3 regions of the Solibacillus sp. FSL K6-4121 genome follow, and region 2 is predicted to be linked to each of the others. Evidence: riboswitches for the same ligand, from Rfam matches in the RefSeq annotation. Region 2 holds a riboswitch; each other region holds the start of a gene.
What was found. Region 2 has a riboswitch for thiamine pyrophosphate ahead of thiM (hydroxyethylthiazole kinase). Riboswitches for the same ligand answer to the same signal wherever they lie in the genome.
Positions count from the first base shown of each region.

Region 1: another riboswitch for thiamine pyrophosphate. It lies ahead of thiD (bifunctional hydroxymethylpyrimidine kinase/phosphomethylpyrimidine kinase); the one in region 2 lies ahead of thiM (hydroxyethylthiazole kinase).
Region 3: another riboswitch for thiamine pyrophosphate. It lies ahead of tenA (thiaminase II); the one in region 2 lies ahead of thiM (hydroxyethylthiazole kinase).

Region 1 is NZ_JBBOCS010000002.1:1,475,218-1,478,501, forward strand. Features, by position in the region: gene MHH95_RS17075 (bifunctional 2',3'-cyclic-nucleotide 2'-phosphodiesterase/3'-nucleotidase) at 1-1,101, opposite strand, end outside; gene thiD (bifunctional hydroxymethylpyrimidine kinase/phosphomethylpyrimidine kinase) at 1,280-2,092, opposite strand; TPP riboswitch at 2,181-2,279, opposite strand; gene MHH95_RS17085 (glycoside hydrolase family 18 protein) at 2,447-3,284, opposite strand, start outside.
Region 2 is NZ_JBBOCS010000001.1:378,403-381,686, reverse strand. Features, by position in the region: gene MHH95_RS02035 (spore germination protein) at 1-1,492, opposite strand, end outside; TPP riboswitch at 1,675-1,774, shown strand; gene thiM (hydroxyethylthiazole kinase) at 1,918-2,760, shown strand; gene MHH95_RS02025 (MTH1187 family thiamine-binding protein) at 2,757-3,056, shown strand; gene MHH95_RS02020 (thiamine phosphate synthase) at 3,058-3,284, shown strand, end outside.
Region 3 is NZ_JBBOCS010000002.1:640,467-643,750, reverse strand. Features, by position in the region: gene thiO (glycine oxidase ThiO) at 1-653, opposite strand, end outside; gene MHH95_RS12615 (thiamine phosphate synthase) at 637-1,236, opposite strand; gene tenA (thiaminase II) at 1,258-1,950, opposite strand; TPP riboswitch at 2,023-2,121, opposite strand; TPP riboswitch at 2,175-2,273, opposite strand; gene MHH95_RS12605 (M14 family zinc carboxypeptidase) at 2,341-3,284, opposite strand, start outside.

The sequences.
Region 1 (3,284 bases), on a different contig from region 2:
TGTTTTTACCGCTTCTACAGAATCATCTACCGTTACTTTTCCTTCTAAATTTGCTTTATCCCATTTTAAAATTTGTGGAGGGACAATGCCTGTTACACCAATTTTAATCATCGTACTTTTTCCTGTAGAATCAAGTACTTCTTTTTCAATCATGACATACGGTTCATACATTAATTTCTTAGTTAAAGCATTTCGTACATTCGCATTAACATACGGGAATGGTGCATCATCTGTTACTTCATCAATAAATTCTAAACCGTAATTAAATTCATGATTGCCATAAGTCGCTGCATCATAATCTAGCGCAATCATTGATGCAATAGAAGGATGGACTTCTCCTTCTTTTAATTTTTTCACGGATTGAATGTAAGAGCCAAGAGGCGTTCCTTGAATGGCATCTCCATTATCAAATAATACCGTATTCGGGTTTTCCTCACGGGCTTTTTCGATGAGCAGCGCAGTTTTTGCCAAGCCTAAACTATTCGTTGGCGCATCTTTATAATAATCATAGTTCATAATATTAGTATGAATATCCGTCGTACCTAAAATGCGCAATGCCACGGTCGTATTTGCTTCAACTGGGTTATATTCCGCTAAAAACCGCTGCAGAATCTTTTGCATTTGCATTTTCGTGACAAACTCATTCGGTTTGATCGTCCCGTCTTCATAGCCTGTTAATAAGCCTAACTCTACTGCCTTTGCCATCTCTTGACGATTCCCAGATCCAATTTTATTCGCATCTTTAAATTGATTTAATACATTTTCGGAATATTGTTTTTCATCCTGTATACCCCTAGCTGCAATAAGGAAGGCATGTGTGCGTGTCAATTTTTCATTTGGTGCAAATTGTGTCGGTGTTTTACCTTTAATTAACTTTAGTTCCACAGCCTTTTCAATATATGGCTTCAGTGAATCGGGTACGTCCTTAAATTTAACGGATTGTCCAGAACCTACTTCTACCCCTAATGCATCAATGACTGCCTTCACAAAATCTCCGCGTGTCATTTCTTCATTGTTGGAAGTAGATGCCGCTGATACCCCAGCCATTCCACTAGTTAAAAGTGTTAATGTAAGGGCCGAAGCAGAAAGTTTTTTCCACATTTTTTTCACTCCTATTATCTAAATTGTTCAACAAGTCCATCATACTAAATTGCCAGAATAGTAGAAAAGAGCAAATTGATACATTACTATATCTAGGCAAGTAGTACTTTTTGAGAGTTAAAAAAATGCCACAAGCTATTCACTTCAAGAAACGGGTACAATTTACTCAATAAATTAATTAAATTACTTGCACATCGCAAATTCCTCGGTGCTCCTGGTAGGCAAAATGGTTTGTAGGACCAAATCCATGACCAATATTCAGTGGGTAACGAATTGCTAATTGGACAAACTTTTTTGCTTCAATGATCGCTGTTTTTAATGGCTTCCCCTTCGCAATTTCTGCAGTAATTGCTGCTGAAAATGTACATCCTGTTCCATGTGTATGAATTGTTTTCAGTCTTTCTGTTTTCATTTTAAAAGGCTTTTCCCCTCGAATAAACACCGTGTCAATCGCATGCTTACCCGCTAAATGACCACCTTTTATCACTACACATTGCATACCTAAATTTAATAAATATTCCCCTGCAAGCTCTATTTCCTCCTCGGTTTTGATCGTTAGCCCGGTCAATACTTCTGCTTCGGGTATATTCGGTGTACAAACCGTAGCAACCGGAAGTAGTTTTTCCTTTAAAGCTATTGTTGCTTGCTCTTTCAGTAAGCTAGCACCGCCTTTTGCAATCATTACTGGATCTACAATAAGTGGTATTTCTTTAGATTCCAATACCGAGACAATTGTTTCTACGATCTCTGCATTAAACAGCATACCTGTTTTAACAGCTTTTAAATCAAAATCATCGATTACTGCATTTAATTGATCCTTTACAAAATCAGCAGTAGCAGGATAGATTCCATGCACCCCTTTTGTATTTTGAGCCGTTAAAGCTGTAATCACTGATGTACCGAATACTCGAAGCTCTTGAAAGGTTTTTAAATCAGCTTGGATGCCAGCCCCGCCCCCACTATCGGATCCTGCTATAGTACATGCAATCATTTTTACCACTCCTAATAAAAATATTATTAAGTGACACTGCAAAAGAAAGACCCCACGTAAAATACGCGGGGTCTTAGTAAGTACATATGTATAATTGTACTTTGCTCCCTACGTCCGTATTAACGGTCAGGTTCTAAGGGTCAGGTTTTAACCTTCTCAACACAAATGTGTCCCCCTGCAAATGCATTTAATTACGTCGAGTGTATCAGAATAAAATTTACATAGCAAGTAAATGGTAAATTTTTAGATTCATAATATACTTCTAATGCGAAGTACGATTGTAAATTGCCACATCACTTATAAAAACTCAGATGAGCTATAAGCATTTCATCTGAGTTTTTATTTATTCCTATTTTATTTCTTAACGACATTAAAGTTTGAACCGATAAGTTGCCAGTTTTGGGGGAAAGGTAAACCAAGTTTCCAGTAACCGACACCCCGTAAATTCAGTCTTTTTACTAGATTAAATTTTGCCTGAATGGAACGTGCATCTTCAAACCATACAATATGTGAACGTCCTTGCTCATCATAATAGTTAAAGTAAGGTGCCTGTGCGGTATAGTCATATTGAATGGCTGCATTATAACGTTTGGCTATTTCAATTGCACGCTGTGGACTTAATGCTTCTGCATATTCTCCCCCTTGCACAAAAGGTAACGTCCAATCATACCCATACAAATTTTGCCCAAGTAAAATTTTATTTGCCGGAATTTCCGTTAAAGCATATTGAACTACTTGTTCAACTTGAGGGAGCGGGGAGACAGCCAGAGGAGGTCCTGCTGAATACCCCCACTCATATGTCATTAGCATAACAAAATCTACTATTTCCCCATGAGCTCTATAATCATGACCTACCGTCCATTCCCCTGGCTGATTCGCACTCGACTTTGGCGCCAGTGCCGTGGAAACTGTATAACCTTCAGCATGCATACGCTCTACCGCGCTTCTCAAGAAATTATTATAGGCTTCCCTTTGGTCACCTGGTATTCTCTCAAAATCAAAATGGATATCCGAAACATTCCCAATTCTTTTTGCTTCTGCAATAATATTGTCAAAAAGTAAGTTTTGTACTGCTTTACTTTGAAAAATATCACGTGCTAGCTCACTACTGAACTGATAATCTTCTAAATTCGTTATCGCCATTGCAATACTCGCATTATTTTCTGCCGCCAAACTAGGTAATGGTTCAATT
Region 2 (3,284 bases):
CGTCTTTCTTTTTCCTATTCGATTTCAGGAATGGCTGAAATGAGCGTTTTGACAATACTGTAATCGGAGCCCTTACGACAATATTTTCAAGGGTCCATAAGTTGCCTGGAGAAAATGATTGTGTATATGGAATACCAATACTTTTTAAGTTGGCAAGATGAACATAAATCATAATAAACACTAAAATAATTCCGTATAGTCCTAAAATTGCGGCAGCAAATATAGTAGCGAGACGAACTATTCGCAAGCCAATCGCAAAGCTGTAATTGGGTATTGTGAATGCACAAATGGCTGTTAGAGAAATAACTATAACCATGATGGGAGTTACAATCCCCGCCATAACGGCAAGTTGACCAATAACTATACCGCCTACAATCCCAATTGTCTGACTGATTTTATAGGGGAGTCTTGTTCCAGCCTCCTGCAATACTTCATAAAAAAAGACGAGGATTAAAGCTTCAATTAAGGACGGAAATGGAATCCCTTCCCTAGCGGCAGTTATCGTAAATAATAGCTGAGCCGGAATTAATTCTGGATGGTATGAAATTAATGCAACATATAGGGCTGGTAAAAATATAGTCATGTAGAAAGAGAATAAGCGCAATAATCGTAGTAATGAACTTATTAACCAACGTTGGTTATAGTCTTCTATTGACTTTAATGAATCCCCGAAAGTGATAGGCATTAAGAGAGCAAAGGGTGACCCTTCAACAATAATGGCTATTTTACCTCTCAATATATTGAAAGCCACCCTATCCGGTCTTTCTGTATCTAAAATTTGTGGAAAGGGTGACAGAAGATTATCTTCAATCCACTGTTCAATAAATCCAGAATCCGGTGCGAAATCAATATCAATTGTTTTAACGCGACGCAAAACTTCCTGTAAAAGGTCTTCTCTTACAATCCCATCAATATAACAAATGGCAATTTTCTGGTTGGAATGTGTGCCAACTTCCATCATATCGACTCGAAGATTGGGGTCTTTGATTTCCTGGCGAATGAGCGAGAGGTTAATTTTAAAATTCTCTATAAACCCTACTCTGGACCCTCGAATAACGGATTCAGATTGCGGCTCCTCAAGGGCACGATATTCCATTCCGCTCGTTCCGATAAGTGCGGCTTCACTTACACCTTCCAGTAAGAAAACTGTATCGCCGGCTAAAAGCGTTTTAATTACCTGCTTCATTTCCTTTGATCTGTTGATCTCAGCAATGGCAATTATTTCTTCATAGACATGATCAAACAAATTCGAGTGAATATGTTTTCTGTTTAATTCAAGAATTTTTAATATATTTTTATTTAATAAATCCTCGTTTATAAGCCCTTTTATATAAATTAAAGCAAAAGGATGGTTCAACCGGCCAATTCTGCTTTTTCGGATAATAAGATCTGCAGAATTTCCAAGTATTTTTTTTATTACTGCAATATTTTCATCTAATTGGCCATCGAGATATTGGCGACTATTGTTTTTTTCATTTGAAGATTGGACCATTTTCTTAACTCCTGTTCAAATGATGTAATAAGTTTATTGTTTTATTTTTTCCAAATAATATGCAATTCATACTTTAATTCGATGTATTATTGAACCTTTATAACGTTGGTATAGAGGCACGTAAATGTATGAATTTGACATTCGACATACCTGTTGATAGTATGGAGGAACAAACAAAATAGCATATATTGCGGGGGGACTCTTTTGAGTTGAGAAGGTTAAAACCTGACTCTTTGAACCTGTCAGTTAAAACTGGCGTAGGGAAGCGATTCATTATATTTATAAGCAATAATTTGAATTGTGCTTTCCCATTTATTTAGGGAGAGCACTTTTTTGTTTTTTATGCTAAGTGAATTTCTACCTGTAAGACCCGTCTTGTGAATCTATTCGTTCATATGAAGAATGATTATAGAAAGGTGATGGAAATGGCTACTAAGCAGGAGATACAAAATGAAATTATCCAGGCTGTAGAAACAGTAAAAAAGGCGAATCCGATGGCAGGTTCCATTACAAACACTGTCACGATTAATTTCGTTGCAAATGCACAGCTTGCTGTTGGAGGTTCTGCCGCTATGGTGTATTTACCGGATGAAGCAGAATTTATGGCTAAAGCGGGGGGAGCAACCTATATAAATGTGGGTACGCTATTACCTATTTATCAAGAGACATTACCTCATGTAGCAAAGGTATTGCATGAAACAGGAAAACCATGGGTGTTGGACCCTGTCGCTGTAGGCATTGGTTCACTAAGGACAGAGCTACTACAGGAATTTAAGGCATTTAAACCGACCATTATTAGAGGAAATGCATCAGAAATTATAGCATTGGCAGGTTTATGGGCATTAGATGGAGGAGCAGAGGAATCAAGGGTACGAGGTGTGGATGCTACAGATTCTGTACACGAGGCTAAAAGAGCAGCGATTGCTCTTGCAAAGTGGACGGGTGGTGCGGTTGCTGTATCAGGAGAAACGGATTTAATAACAGACGGCTCTATTATAGCTATCTCTTATGGGGGCTCTCATTTTATGGAGAGAATTACGGGGGCAGGCTGCTCGTTAGGTGGAGTTGCCGCTGTGTATGCAACAGCAACTACTCCGTTTATTGCAGCCATTACTGCTAGTGCAGTATACAATGTAGCTGGAAAACGCGCTGAGTTAAAAGTAGATGGTCCAGGAAGTTTCCAAGCGCAGTTTTTGGATGAATTATATAAAGCAACAGCAGAAGAAATTGCAAACAACTCATTTGATTTGGAGGAGATTAATTTATGAATACATTAGTAGCAGTAGCAATTGCGCCTTTTGGTGTAGGGGATGAATTGGGACAGGAAATCGCCGAGGTTGTGAAAGTCATTCGAGATTCGGGGTTACCGAGTCGAACTACATCAATGTTTACAGAAATTGAGGGAGAATGGGATGAAGTGATGAAAGTAGTAAAAGAAGCGACTTTTATACTTGCAGAAAAAGGAATTCGAACAGAAGTGGTGTTAAAAGCTGATATCCGTCCGGGATATACGAATACGATCAATACAAAAATAGATAAAATAAATGATATTTTAGGAGGGTAATATGGGTAATATCAAAAAGCTTGATATTTCAGCCTATTTAGTTATAGGTCCTGAAAATACAAAAGGCCGTCCAGTCGCAACGATTATTAAAGAGGCAGTAAGTGCGGGCTTTACTTGCATCCAAATACGTTCCAAAGTTGCTTCTGCAAGAGAATTGATTCAATTAACACGTCAAGCAGCAGAGGTCATTGAAGAGGCTGGAAAATCCGATGAGGTTGCACTCCTAGT
Region 3 (3,284 bases), on a different contig from region 2:
TGCTCTACTCCTAGCTGCTGAAAAAAAGGATTACTCCAAACACCCGCAGCAATAACAACCCGTTTTGCTTTGATCATCCCTAGTGTTGTATCTATTTGAAAAGAATCCAACTGCTTTTGAATCTTTAACACCTTTGTATGTTCAAAAATGGATGCACCGTAAACTTGTGCCCCTTTAAAAAAGGCCTGACATACACGATACGGCAATACACTAACATCCTCTTCAATATAGGCAGCTCCTATTATATGCGGGGAAACATCGGGTTCTAGATTTCTTACTTCATTTGCCTCAAGCCATTTCACAGTAGGCAGTGTGAGTATTGCTCCTAATTCTTTCTTGTCACGTTCAGAAAAGGCCAGCTTTAAAATCCCTCCCTTTTTGCAGCCAATATCAATGCCACTTAGCCCGTATAGTTCATCCTTTAACTTCGTATAAAGCGCCTGACTGTATCTCGCAAAAGTGAAGAACTCCTTTCCATCGCCTTCATATTCCGAATGTGCTCCAAGCATACCCGCCGCTGCACTTGTCGCTTTTAGTCCAATTCGACTTTCCTCAAGCACGGCCACCTCAACTTGATTCTTTGCTAAATAAAAAGCAATTGCACTTCCAATAATCCCTCCGCCAATTACGACTACGTCATAGCTTGCTTGCATCTTTAATGGCCTCCCTGTATTGGTTCGCTGCTGCACACGGATGCGTTTCCGAAAAAATACCCGACATAACTACAATCCCATCTGCATTTACATCATGGAGTGCCTGGACTCGATCTACATGAATTCCTCCAATCGCGAAGACGGGAATTTTTAAGTTCTTTTTCATTTCATTAATAGGAGAAAGACCGTTTGGAACCTTTCCCTTTTTGCTGTTTGTTTCAAAGCAATGTCCATAAAGAACATAATCAGCCCCTTGCCGCTCTGCCTCCATTGCGCCTGTATAATCATGAACCGATTTCCCTATATTGAGATGCGGAAATTTCTCTTTCACCTGTTGTACAGAAAACCCTATTTCGGGTAAATGTACTGTGGGAATATCGCTATACAAGGCGATATCCACAAGACTATTTATGATTATTTTCTCTTTTGGAACCTCTCCTGCATCCAAATATTCAAGTAGAGTTATCACTTCTTTTATTGTTTTTGTCTTTTCACGTATTTGTATATAATCCACACTTTGCTGTATCTGAATAATTTTTTGCGCTAATGCTAAAATCGGCTGACAATCATCTGTTACTGCCATTAACTTCATACACCTATGCCCTTATAAAATCGTAGCATGCTCATTCATATACACTTCCTGTTGCCAATCCTGACAAGTCCAGGACATTTCCCAAAACTGCCATTCATAATAGCAACTGCGCTTGAAATGGGCTGTCAATTCACGTTCATCATTTCCTGGCATCTGTGCAAATCGATTCATCATTTCCTTTTGTTTTTCAATTGTTTCCTCCATCTCAGCAGAGGCATATAAATCAATCCACTGCTGATACAACTTAACACCCGGTGTTGCTTTTCGTAATGCGACCCCGATTTCCTGATATAACCACGGACAAGGTAGTATCGCAGCGTATGCGTCGGCAATCGCCCCTGTATAAAATGCTTGATACATATGACTAACATAATTGTACGCTGCAGGTGCTGTTTGGAAATTTCTGATTTCTTCAGGTGTAACGTGCAATTCTTTAAAAGTCGTACGGTGTAGCTCTAACTCTGCTTCCCGTATAAAGTTCGCGGTTTCCAGGAAATAAGCTACATCCTCATCCTCATTAGCTTTTGCTGCCAGCATCGCTAGTAGTTTCATATAATGCTTTAAATAATAGGCGTCCTGCAGCATATAAAATTTAAACTTTTCCAGCTCCAATGTTCCATCAGCAATACCTTGTACAAATGGATGCTTCAAACTGGCCTCCCAATAATATTCCGTTTGCTTTCTTACTTCTTTACAAAAATCCATCCTATTTCCTCCTTGGAGGCGTAAGCAAAAAAGGCACCTCTACAAAAAGTAGAGATGCCTAAAAAAGTGCATATGTACGCACTTATTGCTCCCTACGCCAGTATTAACTGTCAGGTTCTAAGGGTCAGGTTTTAACCTTCTCAACACAAATGTGTCCCCCCGCAATTAAAAAATTTGCAAAAGAAAAGCTCTCCAAAAAGATGGAGAGCGCCACGTACGATTATTAGCTTGTACATTTTGCTCCCTACGCCCGTGTTAACGGAACAGGTTCTAAGGGTCAGGTTTTACCTTCTCAACACTTACGTGTCCCCCTGCAAATTCATTTAATTACTACTAGTCTACTGATAATTCTGAATAAATGCAACGGTAATTTAAATTTTTTCCTACTGCCTACCATTTTCTCGCTTCATTCGCTACGTAAAGTCCGACAGTTTTATTTTGCTTCCAAACATTGTTCCAGCGTTTTAGTGGCACCGAGGCTTCACCGGCATATGGTGCAATTTCAACCGTCATCGCAGGTCGGTCTTTAACTTTTGTGAAGTAGTCCTCAGAAGCTGCGATTGGTTCGTTTTTTGTTGTTACGGGCATCATTTTATAGCCTGTAATTGAGGAAACTCCCTTTACTAGCTTTTTAGTACGAGCAAATTCGGTCTTCGCTCGACTCCAATATATAATTTGACCGGAAGAATGATAGGATACATAGGCTAAATGATTGCCGCGATCAATCAGTCTTTTCATTGCAAGTGCTTCAGGCTCTGTATTCGGCGCCTTACCTTTATATTCTTTAAACGAAGGCTTTGTCATTTTTATTAATTGCCAGTTCACATTGAATTGACGATTTAAATCGACACCATTTATATTTGCTTTCCAACGATTAAAATTGGAGCTCCCATTCATCGCTCTTAACTTGGCCATAGGTGTTTTCACTTTTCCACCTTGTGAAAGTGTTACACCATCTGGGTTAACCATTGGTACAAACACAATACTTACCTCACTTAATATCGTTTTTACATCATATTTTTCTATCTTCGTACCATTCAAGTAAGCCTTTAAATATGTATCAATCATTTCCATCAGCACATTGGTCGTCATATGTTCCCGACCATGGAAAGCTGCATCGAATAAAACTTCCTTTTTACCAGTTCCGAGCTTTATGGAATAGAGAGAACGCCCTTCAACTGATTGTCCGATTTCCTGTAAATTCGTAATTGAAGGATACATTTGTGATATTAGCTTTAACTTTGAGGCTACCTCATCAAATGTTAAAACTTTCGAACCGTCGACTAATTGGTCATAGTGGACATCGGTTAAAGTAAGAAAAGTGGTTTTAGACG